Regions from separate parts of the Paenibacillus sp. FSL R5-0345 genome, predicted to be linked through region 3. Evidence: riboswitches for the same ligand, from Rfam matches in the RefSeq annotation. Region 3 holds a riboswitch; each other region holds the start of a gene.
What was found. Region 3 has a riboswitch for cobalamin ahead of R50345_RS02260 (anaerobic ribonucleoside triphosphate reductase). Riboswitches for the same ligand answer to the same signal wherever they lie in the genome.
Positions count from the first base shown of each region.

Region 1: linked by a shared signal. The riboswitch ahead of R50345_RS04250 (DUF4430 domain-containing protein) and the one ahead of R50345_RS02260 (anaerobic ribonucleoside triphosphate reductase) in region 3 are both predicted to bind cobalamin.
Region 2: linked by a shared signal. The riboswitch ahead of metE (5-methyltetrahydropteroyltriglutamate--homocysteine S-methyltransferase) and the one ahead of R50345_RS02260 (anaerobic ribonucleoside triphosphate reductase) in region 3 are both predicted to bind cobalamin.
Region 4: linked by a shared signal. The riboswitch ahead of R50345_RS30090 (S-layer homology domain-containing protein) and the one ahead of R50345_RS02260 (anaerobic ribonucleoside triphosphate reductase) in region 3 are both predicted to bind cobalamin.

Region 1 covers NZ_CP009281.1:966,845-970,729, reverse strand. The annotation lists gene R50345_RS04250 (DUF4430 domain-containing protein) at 1-1,571, opposite strand, end outside; cobalamin riboswitch at 1,748-1,948, opposite strand; gene R50345_RS04245 (GAP1-N2 domain-containing protein) at 2,070-3,885, opposite strand, start outside.
Region 2 covers NZ_CP009281.1:4,799,034-4,802,918, reverse strand. The annotation lists gene R50345_RS21370 (FtsX-like permease family protein) at 1-245, shown strand, start outside; gene R50345_RS21365 (DedA family protein) at 263-886, shown strand; gene R50345_RS21360 (undecaprenyl-diphosphate phosphatase) at 937-1,797, shown strand; cobalamin riboswitch at 1,990-2,195, shown strand; gene metE (5-methyltetrahydropteroyltriglutamate--homocysteine S-methyltransferase) at 2,327-3,885, shown strand, end outside.
Region 3 covers NZ_CP009281.1:504,974-508,858, reverse strand. The annotation lists gene R50345_RS30050 (hypothetical protein) at 145-678, opposite strand; tRNA gene R50345_RS02270 (tRNA-Thr) at 959-1,030, opposite strand; gene R50345_RS02265 (MTH1187 family thiamine-binding protein) at 1,127-1,435, opposite strand; cobalamin riboswitch at 1,806-2,039, shown strand; gene R50345_RS02260 (anaerobic ribonucleoside triphosphate reductase) at 2,257-3,885, shown strand, end outside.
Region 4 covers NZ_CP009281.1:826,995-830,879, forward strand. The annotation lists gene R50345_RS03655 (cellulase family glycosylhydrolase) at 1-418, opposite strand, end outside; gene R50345_RS03660 (hypothetical protein) at 641-1,219, shown strand; cobalamin riboswitch at 1,311-1,511, shown strand; gene R50345_RS30090 (S-layer homology domain-containing protein) at 1,677-3,885, shown strand, end outside.

The DNA of each region.
Region 1 (3,885 bases), 460 kb from region 3:
CCTGTTACAGTCAGCTTGTAGTCACCTGCTGGAACATTCCCTGAGAATAACGCTTCACCTTTTGCGTTCGTTGTTACGATGCGATTTCCAATTTGGACCTGAACGCCAGAAGCTTTGGCGATTACCGGAGAGGACGTATTCGTTACAGCGTCCCATTTCCATGTCTTACTAGTCACTATTACAGTAAAAGAATCGCCCTCTTTGAGGCTTGGCTTGGACACCGTTACCGAATCAACAAGTTTAGTATCATCTCCGGCATAATAGACCAGAACCTGATCTGAATCTTTAAGCACAAAATCGTTCATTCCAACATCTGGATTAATCCATTGACCATTACGGGATACAACATACATCCAACCATCGTAACCGCCATAGGTTCCAGCCAGAATACTTCCAATTCCAGTGACATAAGCACCGGAAGGATTCGTGATTGGCAATTTCGTCTGAAGAGCCAGCTTTTCTAGTGCACCTAATACGTTGCCAGCATATCCATATCCCTGTGCTAAAGTACTCTCAGGACCCTCTACAGTAATCGGTGCATAGATAAGTGCATTCTGAACGGATGACTTAGAAAAATCGTACAGTTTACTGTTGCTGCCTTTATGGAGTAGATTGTAAGCTACAAGCGCCTGAAGGCCCTGTTCTGTAGCCAGAATATTGCTGCTTCCGCCACGGCTATGAGCGAAGCTGCCGTCAGCGAGACGGTAGCTCAGTAGATTACCGATCAAACTCACTTTATTCTTGGTATATTCTAACCCACTTGGATCTACACCAAAGGATGTGAGACCTAGAATAGCTTGTGCTGCACTTTCAGCACTATCTCCGTAACCTCCATGGCTATCCTGAGCTTTGGATAACCAAGATACGGCTTGTAGTCCTGCTGTGTAAGCTTCCGGATTACTCTTATGTGCCGATAGAGCGGTCAAAGCTATTGCTGTCATATCGGGCTCACTGGCGCCTGTAGTTAAGGCAAAGCCACCGTCTTGATTTTGCTTGGAAAGAATCTCAGCAAGAAGCTTATCCGTTGTCCATTTAGCATCTTTAGGAATATTATATTTCCCTGAGTCCAGTGCGAGCAAAGCATAAACCGGATTATTAAGCGTCTGTCCACTGATTTTGTCATGATTATAGATCTTCTCTATTAAGTTATAGCCAGGACTTGTTCCGCTTCCAGCAAAGCTGGTAGGATCGGCTCCTATTGCTCTTACTGCGAGTACGATTCTCGCGTAATCCGTTACGCTCGCGAAATTCCCCTCTGCATCTTTCACCTTTTTCTCAAGAGCTGCTCGATAACTTACTGGCAGCTTGTATCCCGCTTGAGCCAGTCCAATCGCTTGCCAATCCGACTGCACGCCACCCTTTAAAATAAATTCCGCAGCCGTATAGGTCGCATCCGCAACATTAATCCGTTCTACATTAGCAGCAGAATCGCCAGATGCTTCCTGCCCGGAGCTAACGCCCGCCTCCGCAAAGATGGTTCCTGCCGGAGCAAGAGATGTTCCAAGAATCGATATGACCATGAATACGGCCAGTCCAAGTACAAAAAACCTGGAGGAGAATATTTTCTTCATTGTTCAGCCTCTTTCTTTAAAGGAATGGATACTACACAAAATAAGAGCGCACAACATAAAGACCGCCCCTATGAAGGGCGGCCCGGGAAGATAACAAATCGAGGCTGGGGCGCGTGAACCTCTACGACCACACAGTCTATCTGTATATGTTCCACATTCTTACCCCACGAAGAATAGAAACGCTCACGAAAAAGGCAGGTCTCCTGGCTAATGCTTCATTGCCGCTCTTCACCTTCCCGTCCTAACTGCTGACAGTGGTTCATAGAAGAGACGCTCCGCATTTACAGTGGCGGGACCGCGCCGGAATTTTACACCGGACTTCCCTTTTAAGCAGACTCTGATTTAGGGGAGTCTGCACCTTTTCCAATATGTATTATCTTATTTTCATAATCATATCTATTAATACACAGCATGTCTATAGAAAAGCTTTGTATGAGCAACAAAAAAAGAACAGCAGAACCAAACCTTTCGGTATCGTCCTGCTGATCAGAAATTACTTTATTCGGCTGTTCCTTCCGGACTTGCAGTCGCTGAAGGTTCAGCACTTGAGTTAACACCCGTTGTATCCTTTGGAGCGGGATCTACGATCAACGTAAATCTACCAGCCTTGATCATGCTATGCTCGACGATTGTCGCACCCGGCTCCATAGTAACCTCCACCTGATAGGAAGGTTGCTCACCTTCTGTAATAGCTGTCGCGGACGGCACAACTGTGCTGCCCTCTGCATCAGAGGAAGGTGTAGGAGATGGAGAGGCCTCGTCTGCAGTATTAGTAGCATCTACGCCTTCCGCCGTCCCCGCAGTCGTATCAGCGGCGTTCGTATCGCCAGATAAGTCTCCATCCGTTGACGGCACTGAACAAGTCCCAGTGCTAGCAGCAACCTTAAAGCTCTTATCCACTACATCGGATGAAGTCATTAAACTAATCTCCGTCGGATTAAATTGCACACAATCATCCGCGTTGGCAAACGTGAACACCAATACACTGCTTCCTTTATCTCCTTCGGTACCTAGATCCTTCAGGTATACGGAAGCCGGAGGAAGCATACTGCCTGCACTCTGAACAGGTGTCGGTGCAGGGGTTGTCCCAGGCAGGGCCGTCTTCCGATCTTCCGGACGCAGCATACTGAACACGATAATTGCGATAATCACCAGAATGCCTGTGATGGAACCGGAGATCAGGAGTCGAAATCGGCTGCGGCTGATCCAGCGCGCCAGCGGGGAAGCCAGCTGGGAGCGAGCCTCATTGTAGACATTTTGTAGAGCAGGCCGAGCTGTAGCGACATAGCTTTTACGAAATTCACGATTCTTGAATGCCTCGCGGTCACTGCTCTGGAAATACTTCAGAATCGCCCGGCGGTATCCCGGGTGAAGTTTTTTATTCGATATCGTAAATAAAGAATTTCCTTGAGACCATGCAAAGAATCGATAGATCACATCCTTGTCGTTACCAGCTTTATGCTTAACTAACTCCAGCAATGCGTCATAATCCAGCGGACCACCCTCGCGTTGACTCGTGTAGTAGAAAGCTAGTGGAAGACGTTCAAACGGTTCTAACACCCGAGCTTCCTTTAGTAAACGGCGACCGAGCAGCTGTACATCATCCAGCTCCTTCGGAGACAAGCCTGCAAATATCTCTTCATTCGGCTTCTCTTCACCAAACCAGCGATAAGCAGCGCGGAGTGCATTTTCTTTCTGCTTGCTAATTCTATCTAGTGGCGGCTGCCAATCCACGACATTGCCATAACGTAAGAAAACAACCTCTAATAAGTCCTCCTGCGTCATTTCAGTAAGAGATAGTCGATTCAGCAAGAATCTGTCTGCAGATGCTGCAAGATCCTGCATGAGCGAGAGTACTTTAGGAGATACGCCTGTCCCTCTACGTCGATCTTTCTCCGCTTTATCTACAGCGCTATGAATTTCCGCCACCGCAGCAACTGGATCCGTCTCCAGTTGTAGCTTTTCTAGCAAGTAATCCCTTACTGCATCCTGAGCAAAAGGTTGCTCTAACGCAGCCGGCAGAAAACGGCCCCAATGGAGTACAAAATTCAGAATGTCCACAGATTTAGATGCAGCAATTAGTCTTGACTCCATATAAGGCTCTAATAACTGCTTGCGGAAGTACGATTCAGACATTACCCGTTGAAAAAACGCAGCACTTAGCTCATCATTATTTTCAATGATCCCGTAAGCTGCATTAAGAACATCTTTGCGTCCCGCTTCCACGCTATGAAGCATTCCATTAATGAAATAATCAACGATTCTGACTTTGTAATTATGATCCTTGAGCATAAAATAATCTTTAAAGCACTCC
Region 2 (3,885 bases), 2.5 Mb from region 3:
TGGGACTTACAGATCAAGAGCTAAACCGAATTGTAACGATTCAATTGTCGTTGTTGTTTTTTGTGCCAGTTGGGGTTGCTATTTTGCATAGTGTGTTTGCCTTTATTGCGCTTCAGCGGTTGTTCTACTTATCAATTGCTGTGGAGACAGGGGCTGTATTGATGGGCTATTTGGCTGTCCAGGGACTTTACTTCTTTTTTATTCGCAGCCGTTATTTACGCAACTTGAAGAAGAACTTGATTTGAATAATGGGGGTTACGAAATGCAAGCATGGATTACAGAGTTTATGGAGCAGTTTGGTTATTTCGGTATTTTCCTGATGCTCGCTTTTGAAAATATTTTTCCACCGATTCCTTCCGAAGTGATCCTTCCTTTTGGCGGATTCATGACAACCACAACGAATTTAACCATCCCTGGTGTAATTATTGCTGCTACGCTTGGTTCTTTGCTGGGTGCAGTGATTCTATATTATATCGGTCGTTTGCTGGATGTAAATCGGTTGGAAAAGATCGTTGAACGCTGGGGCGGTCTACTCCGAATCAGCAAAAAAGACATTCACAAGGCTGATGCTTGGTTTGATAAATATGGCTATTGGACCGTATTATTTTGTCGGATGGTTCCACTAGTACGTAGTTTGATTTCGATTCCGGCAGGGATGTCCGGTATGAAATTTGGCGTATTTATGATCTTCACAACGATTGGTACACTGGGCTGGAATCTACTGCTAGTGCTTATTGGCGCAGCATTGGGTGAAAACTGGGAAGACATTGCCATGTATATGGATATGTACTCCAACGTAGTGTACGTACTTATTGCTGGGGGATTAGCGGTTTTGGGGTATTTGTACTTCCGCAAGCGTAGCCGGAAAATGAACACCGAAGGTTGAGCGAAGAAGGACTTATAGATAAAAGTTATGATTAAAAAGGAGGAGAACAAATGGAGCTATTATCGATTATTAAAGCTATTATTTTGGGGATTGTTGAAGGATTGACCGAGTTTGCTCCGGTATCCTCCACAGGTCATATGATTATTGTTGATGATATGTGGTTAAAATCGACAGAGTTATTTGGGCAATATACGGCCAATACTTTCAAAGTGGTTATACAACTGGGGTCAATCTTAGCAGTTGTTGTTATTTTTAGAAATAGGTTCATTGAACTGTTGGGCTTAAAGCATTTCAGTCGTAAACAGTTGGACCCTGTAACTGAGGAACAACCACCGCTCGAAAAGGGTGGACATCTTAAGCTTACACAGGTACTTGTAGGTTTAGTTCCGGCAGGTGTGCTGGGCGTTCTGTTTAATGATTATATTGATGAGCATTTATTCTCTACATCTACCGTGTTAATCGGTCTAGTAGTTGGTGCGGTGTTAATGATTATTGCGGATCTATTTGGACCCAAGAAGATCCAAACAGAGAGTGTCGATCAGATTACATATAAGCAGGCACTAGGTGTTGGTCTTGTCCAATGCTTCTCGTTATGGCCAGGATTTTCACGTTCCGGGTCGACGATTTCCGGTGGTGTCCTTCTTGGTATGAGTCATCGTGCTGCTGCTGATTTCACATTTATTATGGCTGTTCCAATCATGGCAGGGGCCAGTCTCCTCTCACTGATGAAGAATTGGCAATATTTCACCATCGATGCCCTGCCGTTCTTCATTGCAGGCTTTATCAGTGCTTTTGTATTTGCGCTGTTATCGATGCGATTCTTCCTGAAATTGATCAACCGGATTAAGCTTTTACCATTTGCTATATACCGGATAATACTTGCCGCTGTAGTATATTTCGTGTTTTTCTAAATCCGTTATAAGGAATCGATATAACAGAAGCCCCCGTCATCTATTGCAGATGACGGGGGCTTTCACGTATGATGACATCAGATTAAGACACTCAGTTTATTAATTATAAGGATAAAGTAAAAGTTCACTTTACCCTTATATCTCTCGCATAAACGCTTACCGTCCATAAAAGGACGCCGAAGGCGTTTTAGCTTGATAATATCGGAGACAGGTGCTTGCCGGGAATTAGTAATTCGGTAGGCTTAATAGGGAAATTCGGTTCGAAGCCGATGCGGTCCCGCCACTGTAACGGAAGAGTCCATAGCAATATACGTCACTGGCAATTTACTACTGCTGGGAAGACTGCTAAGGATGCTGACACCGCTAGCCAGGAGACCTGCCTGTTTCAACAGCACTGCTTCACCTACGGAGGATAGGAAGGTGTTAGACGTGAACCATAGGTATATTATGGGCGTCTTTCCCTTTGACTTTTTTAGGGAAGGGCGCTCTTTTTAATAGGGATGTTATGGTTTCAAGCCAAAATAAGAAGATGGAGAAGGGGAGCTGTAAAGTGACGAACAAAGTAAAAGTAAGTAATCTTGGCTATCCAAGAATCGGAAAAAACCGCGAGTGGAAGAAAACGTTGGAAGCCTTCTGGGCAGGTAAAATAAATGAGGAAGAGTTCCGTACTGAAATGGCAGGCATTCAACTTCAGCATTTGAAGACTCAGCAGGAGGCAGGCATTGAGTTAATTCCGGTAAATGATTTTACATTCTACGATCATGTGTTGGATACGGCTGTAATGTTCGGGATCGTACCTCCGCGTTATGCGTATGATGGTGGCGACATTGGGCTTGATCTTTATTTTGCGATGGCTAGAGGGAACGCTGAGGCTACCGCCTGCGAGATGACGAAATGGTTCAACACGAACTATCACTATATCGTTCCAGAGATCGGTGCACAAACGCCGCGCCTGACGGAGAATAAACCACTGGAAGCATACCGTTTCGCCAAGTCTCAAGCGGGTATTGAGGGGAAACCTGTGGTTTTAGGCCTTTATACCTTCCTTAAGCTGTCAAAAGGTTTTGCATCTGCGGATATTGCGAAGATTGCCGCTCGGTTTCTTCCGGTTTACGTTCAGCTATTGCAGGAACTGAAGCAAGAAGGAGTAAGCTGGGTACAAATCGATGAACCAGCGATTGTTACAGGAATAAATGAATCAGAACTATCATTACTTAACTCGATTTACACAGAAATTGCTGAATCCGTGCCTGGATTAAATATTATTCTGCAGACTTACTTTGAAGCTGCTGAACCATTGGAGGCATTGTTCAAGCTTCCGGTACAAGGTTTAGGTCTTGATTTTGTCCATGATGGCGGAACGAATCTGGCATCGATTGAGCGCCTTGGCTGGCCTGAGGATAAGTGGCTGGGAGCGGGTATTATTGACGGACGCAACATCTGGCGCTCGGATCTGGATGCTAAGCTGCAGCTAATCGAGAAGCTGAGTGTACATGTACCACTTGATCGTCTTATTCTACAACCTTCTTGCAGCTTGCTGCATGTTCCGGTTACTGTTCAGGGTGAGGTGAAGCTGAAGGCAACCGTCAAGGCTGCATTAGCCTTTGCTGATGAGAAGCTTAAAGAGCTTGGCCTGCTTGCTGCAGCCTTAGAGGGTACTGGAGAAGCTACTGCTGCGCTGACAGTCAGCCGCGAAGCTCTTGCAGCCTTCCGTGCACTTCCCGAACGCGGCCGTAAGGATGTAGCAGAGCAAGTTCTCGGACTTGCAGATTTACCAGACCAACGCAGTCTGCCTTTTGCAGAGCGCCTTAAGGTGCAACAGGAGAAATGGCAGCTACCACTTCTGCCAACGACAACGATCGGAAGCTTTCCACAGACCGTAGAAGTGCGCCAGGCAAGGTTGAAATGGCGTAAAGGTGTATGGAATCAGGAGCGGTATGACGGGTTCGTTCGTGAGCAGATTGCAGATGCAATCACCTTCCAAGAAAAGCTGGGTCTGGATGTACTCGTGCACGGTGAGTTCGAAAGAACCGATATGGTGGAGTTTTTCGGGGAGAAGCTGGACGGGTACTTATTTACCAGTAATGG
Region 3 (3,885 bases):
TAACTATATGATTAATTAAACCTATTAAAAGGAAAAATGTACATAACAAAAAGACCACCCGAGAGATGGCCATAGTATCATGCTTATGGTAGGTGCATCTCAGATCCAACATATAGAGGCTTTGGTTCAACATGCACCAGTGCTTTATTCACCAAGCTGCTCCTTGATCTGCGCAATTTCTGTTTCCGTGTACACAAGGCGTTTATTCAAATCGGCGATATAGCTTCTGCGAGCTTCTTGGTCCGCTGTGCTTGTTAGATCGGCCGCAGTAGCTTCCGCTTGTTGGATCGCTTCTTTGAGAAATTGCACGCTGGATTCTGCCACTGCTAATCTTTCCCGGAGTTTAGCCGCCTCAATGATTGCCTTTGGTGTTCCTGTCCGATCTGCAGCCGTTGTGTCAGTCTCAGATATTGCCGCGGGCTTGTCCGTTACTTTACTCTCCAGTATTATTGTCTTCCCTTCTACTGTCAGGTCCGTTCCAGTCGCTTCGGATATCGTGCGCACGGGTACGTAAGCTGATCCGTTTATAATAGCTGCGTCCGCAATCTTCTTTCCGTCTTGCTTTATCGTATACAGTCCGGTAACTTTAGCGCCAATTATTGACGAGCTTGCTGCAAATCCTATTGATCCTCCGAGCAACAGCGCTGCAGCTGCAATCCCTACTATTTTCTTCTTCATACGTATGAACCTCCTAAGGATAGAATTATTCCAATTATACCCAACAGTTCTACATTATGAAAGATATATTAAGAGACTCCGTACGTACGACCGCCCGCTGGTGTCAGCGTAGTGCTTCCGTGATTATGATTAGGTAGAGTGATTAAATGTACATAACAAAGCCTCCCACAGTTTTCCGTAGGAGGCTTCATATTTAACCGTATATCAGCAGGTACGCACCGACGAATTAACGTCCGGAAAACAACATTTAACGCTGACAACGTTGATATAGCGGAAAATATGCTGGTGAAGGGAATTGAACCCCCGGCCTACGCATTACGAGTGCGTTGCTCTACCCCTGAGCTACACCAGCTTATAGCTAATTTTCTGTCAAACAAAAAACATTATACAACTTTCAGCTAGAAACGCAAGTCTATTTCTCCCTGTTTTCTACTCTCCTAGACTGCTGCTACTCCACCTGTAGCTTACGCTCCACAGACTCCAGCTTTCCGCGGCTAGTGGAGGGCTTATCGCGGCGGTCGTCTATTTTAAGCGAGGTAGAGACACGTTCTGCACCTGCGGCAAAAGGAGACTCATGCAATGCTTCCACCGCTGCAAATATACGTTGGAGAGGTCCTTCAATGATTGTACCCATCGATGTAAGCTCATAAGTAATTCCTTCTACCGTCTGCAGCACTCGCTGCATATCCGCAACATAACTGCTAAGGCTGGTACTGCCTGTTCCAATCGGAATAACGGTTACTTCAGCAATAGGCATGGGAATACCTCCTTCGAATTTTAAAGTGTGTCTCCATCTATTGTAACAACTCCACCGCTCTCCCACAAATGATGCCCGCATTATTATGCCCCTTCTTTCCCCCCAAGTACTCCGAAATACAGCTTTCGCCACGAGTACTTTCTCTTACATGAATTCTAGGGTCGTCTGCACTACATTTATGGACTATTTGTGGCATCTTTTCGGACAATTTATGAATCATTTTCCATCTGCCTGTGGATCAATTGTGGATTACTTATGGACAGCCTGTGGATCATTTGTGGAGTACTTTTAAAGAAGCCGCTCCCCGCTTGGGTTTTCTAAAAAACTGTTTACAAACACAACATCTTGGGTTATTTTTATCTAATCACAACAAAATATAGTGGAGACAGGCGCTTTGATCCTTTATTTGAATTAGAGCTTAATAGGGAAGTGCGGTGAGATTCCGCTGCGGTCCCGCCACTGTAACCGGATGTCCTTCACAAGCTTTTAGAAGCTTAAGACGGACAGATCTCCCAGCAGAAGCCACTGAGGGTTACGAACCCCTTGGGAAGGCGCTGAGAGATCCTGCGGAAGCCAGGAGACCTGCCTGTTTCGACGACACCAACTATGAGTGCCTGCGAGGAACAGGAACGGTGTCCGCATGCGGTCATCTTCTGAGAGACCACCGCAAATATCCGTGTGGATATTTACATAACGCATCGGGCATTTTCTGCCATCCTCGCTAGGGGATGCTTTTTTTATGAGATCAGAATGAATATACGGCCGCTTATGCGGTCGGGCTTCTTAATGATAGGACGATAGACTGAGAGGAGAGCTATACAATGACGTTGTTGGAGAGACAATTTAACGGTACAACAAATGCACAAGAAGTTCTTTTAGAAGAGCTCATTGATTTAGGGCGCGATATTATCGACAGTCGGGATTTGGACTTACTGCGCGAGAATGCCAATTTGAACGGAGAGAGTTTCTCCGGTAAAATGAGCAAGTTCGGCAGTGAATATTCAAAATGGTATGCCCGCAACTTTACGATGCCACCGCAGCTAGTGCAGGCCATTGATGACAATGTCGTCTATGTGCATGATCTGGATCAATACGCGATCGGAACGACGAACTGTATTTTTATCCCGTTTGATAAACTTCTCCGCGAAGGCTTCAACACCGGCAACGGCAGTGTTCGTCCTCCAAACTCCATAATGACGGCTATGTCACTGGTAGCAATCATTTTTCAATCCCAGCAAAATGCTCAATATGGCGGTGTATCCGCTAATAAGCTCGACTATGATCTAGCCCCTTATGTAACCAAATCCTTCGCTAAGCTATTCCGCAAGGGTCTGGATTATTTTGAAGAAGGACAAGCTGATGAATCTTTGGGCGAGATTACGATGAGCCGGACCGATCTGGCGGAGTTATATCCAAAAGCGTTCCGTTTTGCACTAAAGGAAACCGAAATTGAAACCCTGCAAGCGGCTGAAAGTATGGTACATAATCTGAATACCATGTCCAGCCGATCCGGTGGGCAAATTCCGTTTACCAGCATTAACTACGGGACTTGTACTTCACCAGAAGGTCAGCTTGTGATCAGCTCCCTGCTAACAGCAACGATGAACGGACTTGGCAGCGGAGAGACACCTGTGTTCCCGATTCAAATCTTCAAATGCAAGCAAGGCGTCAATCAACAGCAAGGTGATCCGAACTATGAATTGTTCCTAAAAGCAGCGGAATGTTCTGCACGCAGACTATATCCGAACTTCGCTAATCTGGACGCTCCGCTCAACTTGCAGTATTATGATCCAAGTGATCCTGATACGGAATTTGCTACAATGGGCTGCCGCACCCGCGTGCTCGGTGACCGTTTTGGGCGTAATCATTGCTCCGGAAAGGGCAACCTTTCCTTTAATACACTGAATCTGGTTCGACTCGGTCTGGCACACGGCACAGTAACGGGCCGACGTACCGTCGCAGACGAAGCTGGCTTCTATGAAGATCTAAATCATTATATGGATATTGCGCTGGAAGGACTTCTTCATCGTTTCAACATCCAAGCCGCGCAAAAAGCTAAAGCGTCCGATTTCATGATGCGAGAAGGCGTCTGGGAAGGCGGCGAAAATCTCGCTCCTGAAGACTCTGTAGGCGAACTGCTGAAGCATGGCAGTCTTTCGCTTGGCTTCATCGGTATGGCGGAATGCATGAAAGCCATGTATGGCAAGCACCATGGCGAGGATATGGAAATCCATGCCAAGGCTGTGGCTATCGTGCGTCATATGCGGGAGTATTGCGACCTTAAAAGTGAGGAACTGAATCTCAACATCACTTTGTTCGCAACACCAGCCGAAGGCTTGTCCGGCAAATTCACCAAGATTGATCGCAAGGTACTGGGTTCTATTCCGGGTGTAACTGACCGTGAGTATTATACGAACTCTTTCCACATCCCTGTATACTACGATCTAGGC
Region 4 (3,885 bases), 320 kb from region 3:
CGTGATGGACGTTAATCATTACATAAAGCTTGGCGTCCAGCGCCCAGCCGACCACTTCTTCGACACGGTCGAGATAAGCTTTTTCAATGGTGTAGTTCGGTGCTTCACCTATGTGTGAATCCCAAGTGATAGGAATCCGGATACTTTTGTAGCCTTGTGCGGCGATTTTCTTAATCAGTTCTTGGGTCACACGCGGATTTCCCCAGGAGGTTTCATCCTCACCTGTAGCATCTAGAGTATTGCCAAGGTTCCATCCGGGCTGCATATCGTCTACATAGGATTGGATTTTACTCTTTGGTGCTGCTTTAGCTTGTTGCTCGTCCTTGGTAGCAGCGGCGGCAATGGATGAGAACAAAGAGAGCAGAAGAGCGGTAACAAGGGTCAATGATAAGAAGGATTTCTGGATTCGAGTAGTCATTGAATTCTCCTTTGTAAGATCATTTTTGAGGATGCTTAAACCTGACCTTTCCTCAAGCACTTTGGTACGTAGATGAACACTGGCACCTCCATTTTTTTGTTGTAAACGCTTACCAAATACCCTAACATAGAACATTTGTAGTGAGTACCTTACTAATTTGTGGTAAATTCATATGGAAATTAGTGATTTGAATTGATCCCAAGAGTGATGGAGGAATAACCAGTGAGCAGATTTCATTACATAGGCTCGGCTACAGAGCTTCCGTTAGGAGAAAGAGGCAGTGTACTGTCAGCAAAGACATATGATGAAGTGAAAAATTCACCAGAGTATAAGAAACAAAGAGAGGCTCTGCGCCTGCAAGGCATAATTCCTTTGGATGACATTGCAGATCTATCTCATTTAAGAGATGAGGACTGTCTTGTATATGACTCGGAAGAAGATGCAGCGGGTATTTTTATAGAGGAACTTGGGTATTGGAACGATGAGATTCGCAAGCATTTTCGGAGTCCGTTTGTGTATCGGATTTCACCTAATTGGGGTAGCTTCTCTGTATCCCCTGAGCTAAAGAATACTCTACCGGGTTCGTATAACGCCTCACTCAAGTGTTGCCTGGAGTTATTTAAACTTATGACAGATATCGGAGTAGCTGGCACCGTGTTTGAGCTTTATACTTGCTGGGCAGAGGAGGAAGGGCACCCACGTAATAAAAAGTATGACCGAATCTTTGATTTGGCCTCTTTGTCACTGGAGGATGGTTTTGAGCTGAGAGAAAAAGAGTATATTGTGGTTGAAATGGTTTGATATTCAATAGATTTATCTCCAACTACTTGTTATACAAAAAACAAATATTGCATGACAAAAGCATCTATATTAGATATGATGAAGCATGGAAAAATTAATATTAGCAATAGGTGCCAATTATGAATGTTTCGGAAATACAATCATAGATTGGTTAAATGGAAAGCGGGTGTGAATCCCGCGCGGTCCCGCCGCTGTGAAAGAGGAGTCCTTGCAAGGTACCACTGGGAAACTGGGAAGGTAGCAAGGGTGATGATACTTGAGCCAGAATATCAGCCTGTTTCTGATACACCGTTAAACTCTACGAGCGATAGAGAGGTGTTTGATATAGTATATGCCTGCTATTGTTGCGGTTCACTATCTTAAACCTCTTGACGTTATGTTGAGTGGTTTTTTTGTAGTGCTAAAAAAGTTTATTCTGTTTTTTATCATAGGAAAAGAAGGGAAGGGTTATGGAAACATGAAGAATAATAAGTTTTTAGCTTGGTTACTCATTGTAGCTGTATTTATCACGACGTTCTCTACAAGCGTAATCCCGGCTCATGCGAATGAAGCAATTGCCGATAGTGCAGTTGTAACAACAGAGGTTGATCAAGCTCTAGTAGAGCAGATTAATGCGTTAGTACAAGAGCCAGATACAGAGAAGCCTACGATTTTGATAGAAGGTATACAAGATAAACAGGAAGTATCCAGTAAAGATGTAAGCTTCAAAGTAGTGGTTACAGACAATGTCTACAAAGACATTATTCCAGTAGTAAAGCTGAACCAAGTCGTTCTGTCAGCTACTAATGGTGAGTACAAAGCATCTCTTAACCCGGGTAGTAACGTAATCGCAGTAACGGCTGTGGATGGCGCAGGAAACAAAGCAGATAATGTAACCTATCAGGTTACTTATAAAATCACTGCCAAAGAACAGTTAGATAAAAGCTTGGCCTACATCGTTAACACCGTAAAGAATCCGTCATTTGGAACAGGCAGCGGAGAATGGTCGATTCTTTCTCTAGCACGTGCGAACTACAAAGTACCTAACGGTTATTACAATCTCTATTACAACAATGTAGTTACGAAAATAAGTTCGATGATCAAAGAGGATGGAAAACTCGACGCTAACAAAAGCACAGAGAATTCCAGAGCGATTCTAGGCCTTACCTCTATCGGAAAAGATATCACGAATGTTGCAGGTCATGACCTAAGAAATGCACTCGCTGATTATCAATATATTCAGAAGCAAGGGAACAACGGTCCCATATTTGCTCTGATTGCACTAGATAGTTATAACTACGAAATTCCAGTATTATTCCCTGATCCTGATGAGAAGGGAGTAATCTATCAAAGCACAAGAGAAAACCTGGTTCAGTACATCTTGGATAGAGAAGTTAAAAAAGGTGCAGCAGATGCTGGAGGCTGGGCATTAGGTGTAACCAAAGCCGACGTCGATATGACCGGGATGGCGATGCAAGCACTTGCACCTTATTACGCAAAGGATCCTAATGTAAAAGCTGCCGTGGATCGGGCGATTGCATGGTTATCGAGTGTACAAAATAATCAAGGCGGATTCACAAGCTGGGGAAGCACAAGCAGTGAGAGCATCGCACAGGTTGTTGTTGCCTTAACTGGCGTAGGTGTAGATCCGCACAGTGACCCTAGGTTTATTAAAGAAGGAAATTCACTTATAGATGCTTTACTTAGCTTCTCTGGGCCGGATGGTGGATTCAAGCATATTCTCACCGGTAAAGTAGACGCTATGGCTACGGATCAAGGTACATATGCACTCGTATCCTATGATCGTCTGATTAATAATAGCAAACGTCTCTATGACATGACGGATGTTCAATTAGAACAGCCTACTACCGTTGTAGCAAAACAACAATTAAATAAAAACCTTGCCTATATCCTAAACACTGTAAAGAATCCGTCATTTGGAACAGGCAGCGGGGAATGGTCGATTCTTTCTCTGGCACGGGCCAATTACGAGGTTCCAAGTGGCTATTACAATCTTTATTATAACAATGTAGCTGCTGAAGTAGCTAAGCTAATGAAGGATGGAAAACTCGACGCTTCGAAAAGTACTGAGCATTCCAGAGCGATTCTAGGACTTACCTCGATCGGAAAAGATATCACGAATGTTGCAGGCTATGATCTAAGAAATGCACTTGCAGATTTTCAATATGTTCAGAAGCAGGGGCTTAATGGTCCTATATTTGCACTGATTGCCTTAGATAGTCATAACTATGATATTCCTGTAGTAGAAGGCGTTACAGATCAAACCACAAGAGAAAAACTGGTTCAGTATATTTTAGAAAAAGAAGCACCGACTGGTGGATGGGCGTTATTTGGTACTAAAGCCGACACCGATATCACCGGAATGACGATGCAAGCACTTGCACCTTACTATGCAAAGGATCCTAATGTAAAAGCTGCTGTGGATCGGGCGGTTGCATGGTTATCGAGTACGCAAAATGATCAAGGTGGATTTACAAGCTGGGGAAGCACAAGCAGTGAGAGCATCGCACAGGTCATTGTTGCTTTAACTGGTGTAGGCGTAGATCCGCACAGTGACCCAAGGTTTGTTAAAAAAGGAAATTCGCTTATAGATGCACTGCTTACCTTTGCTGATCCGGATGGTGGATTTAAGCATATTCTCACTGGTAGAGTAGATGGTATGGCTA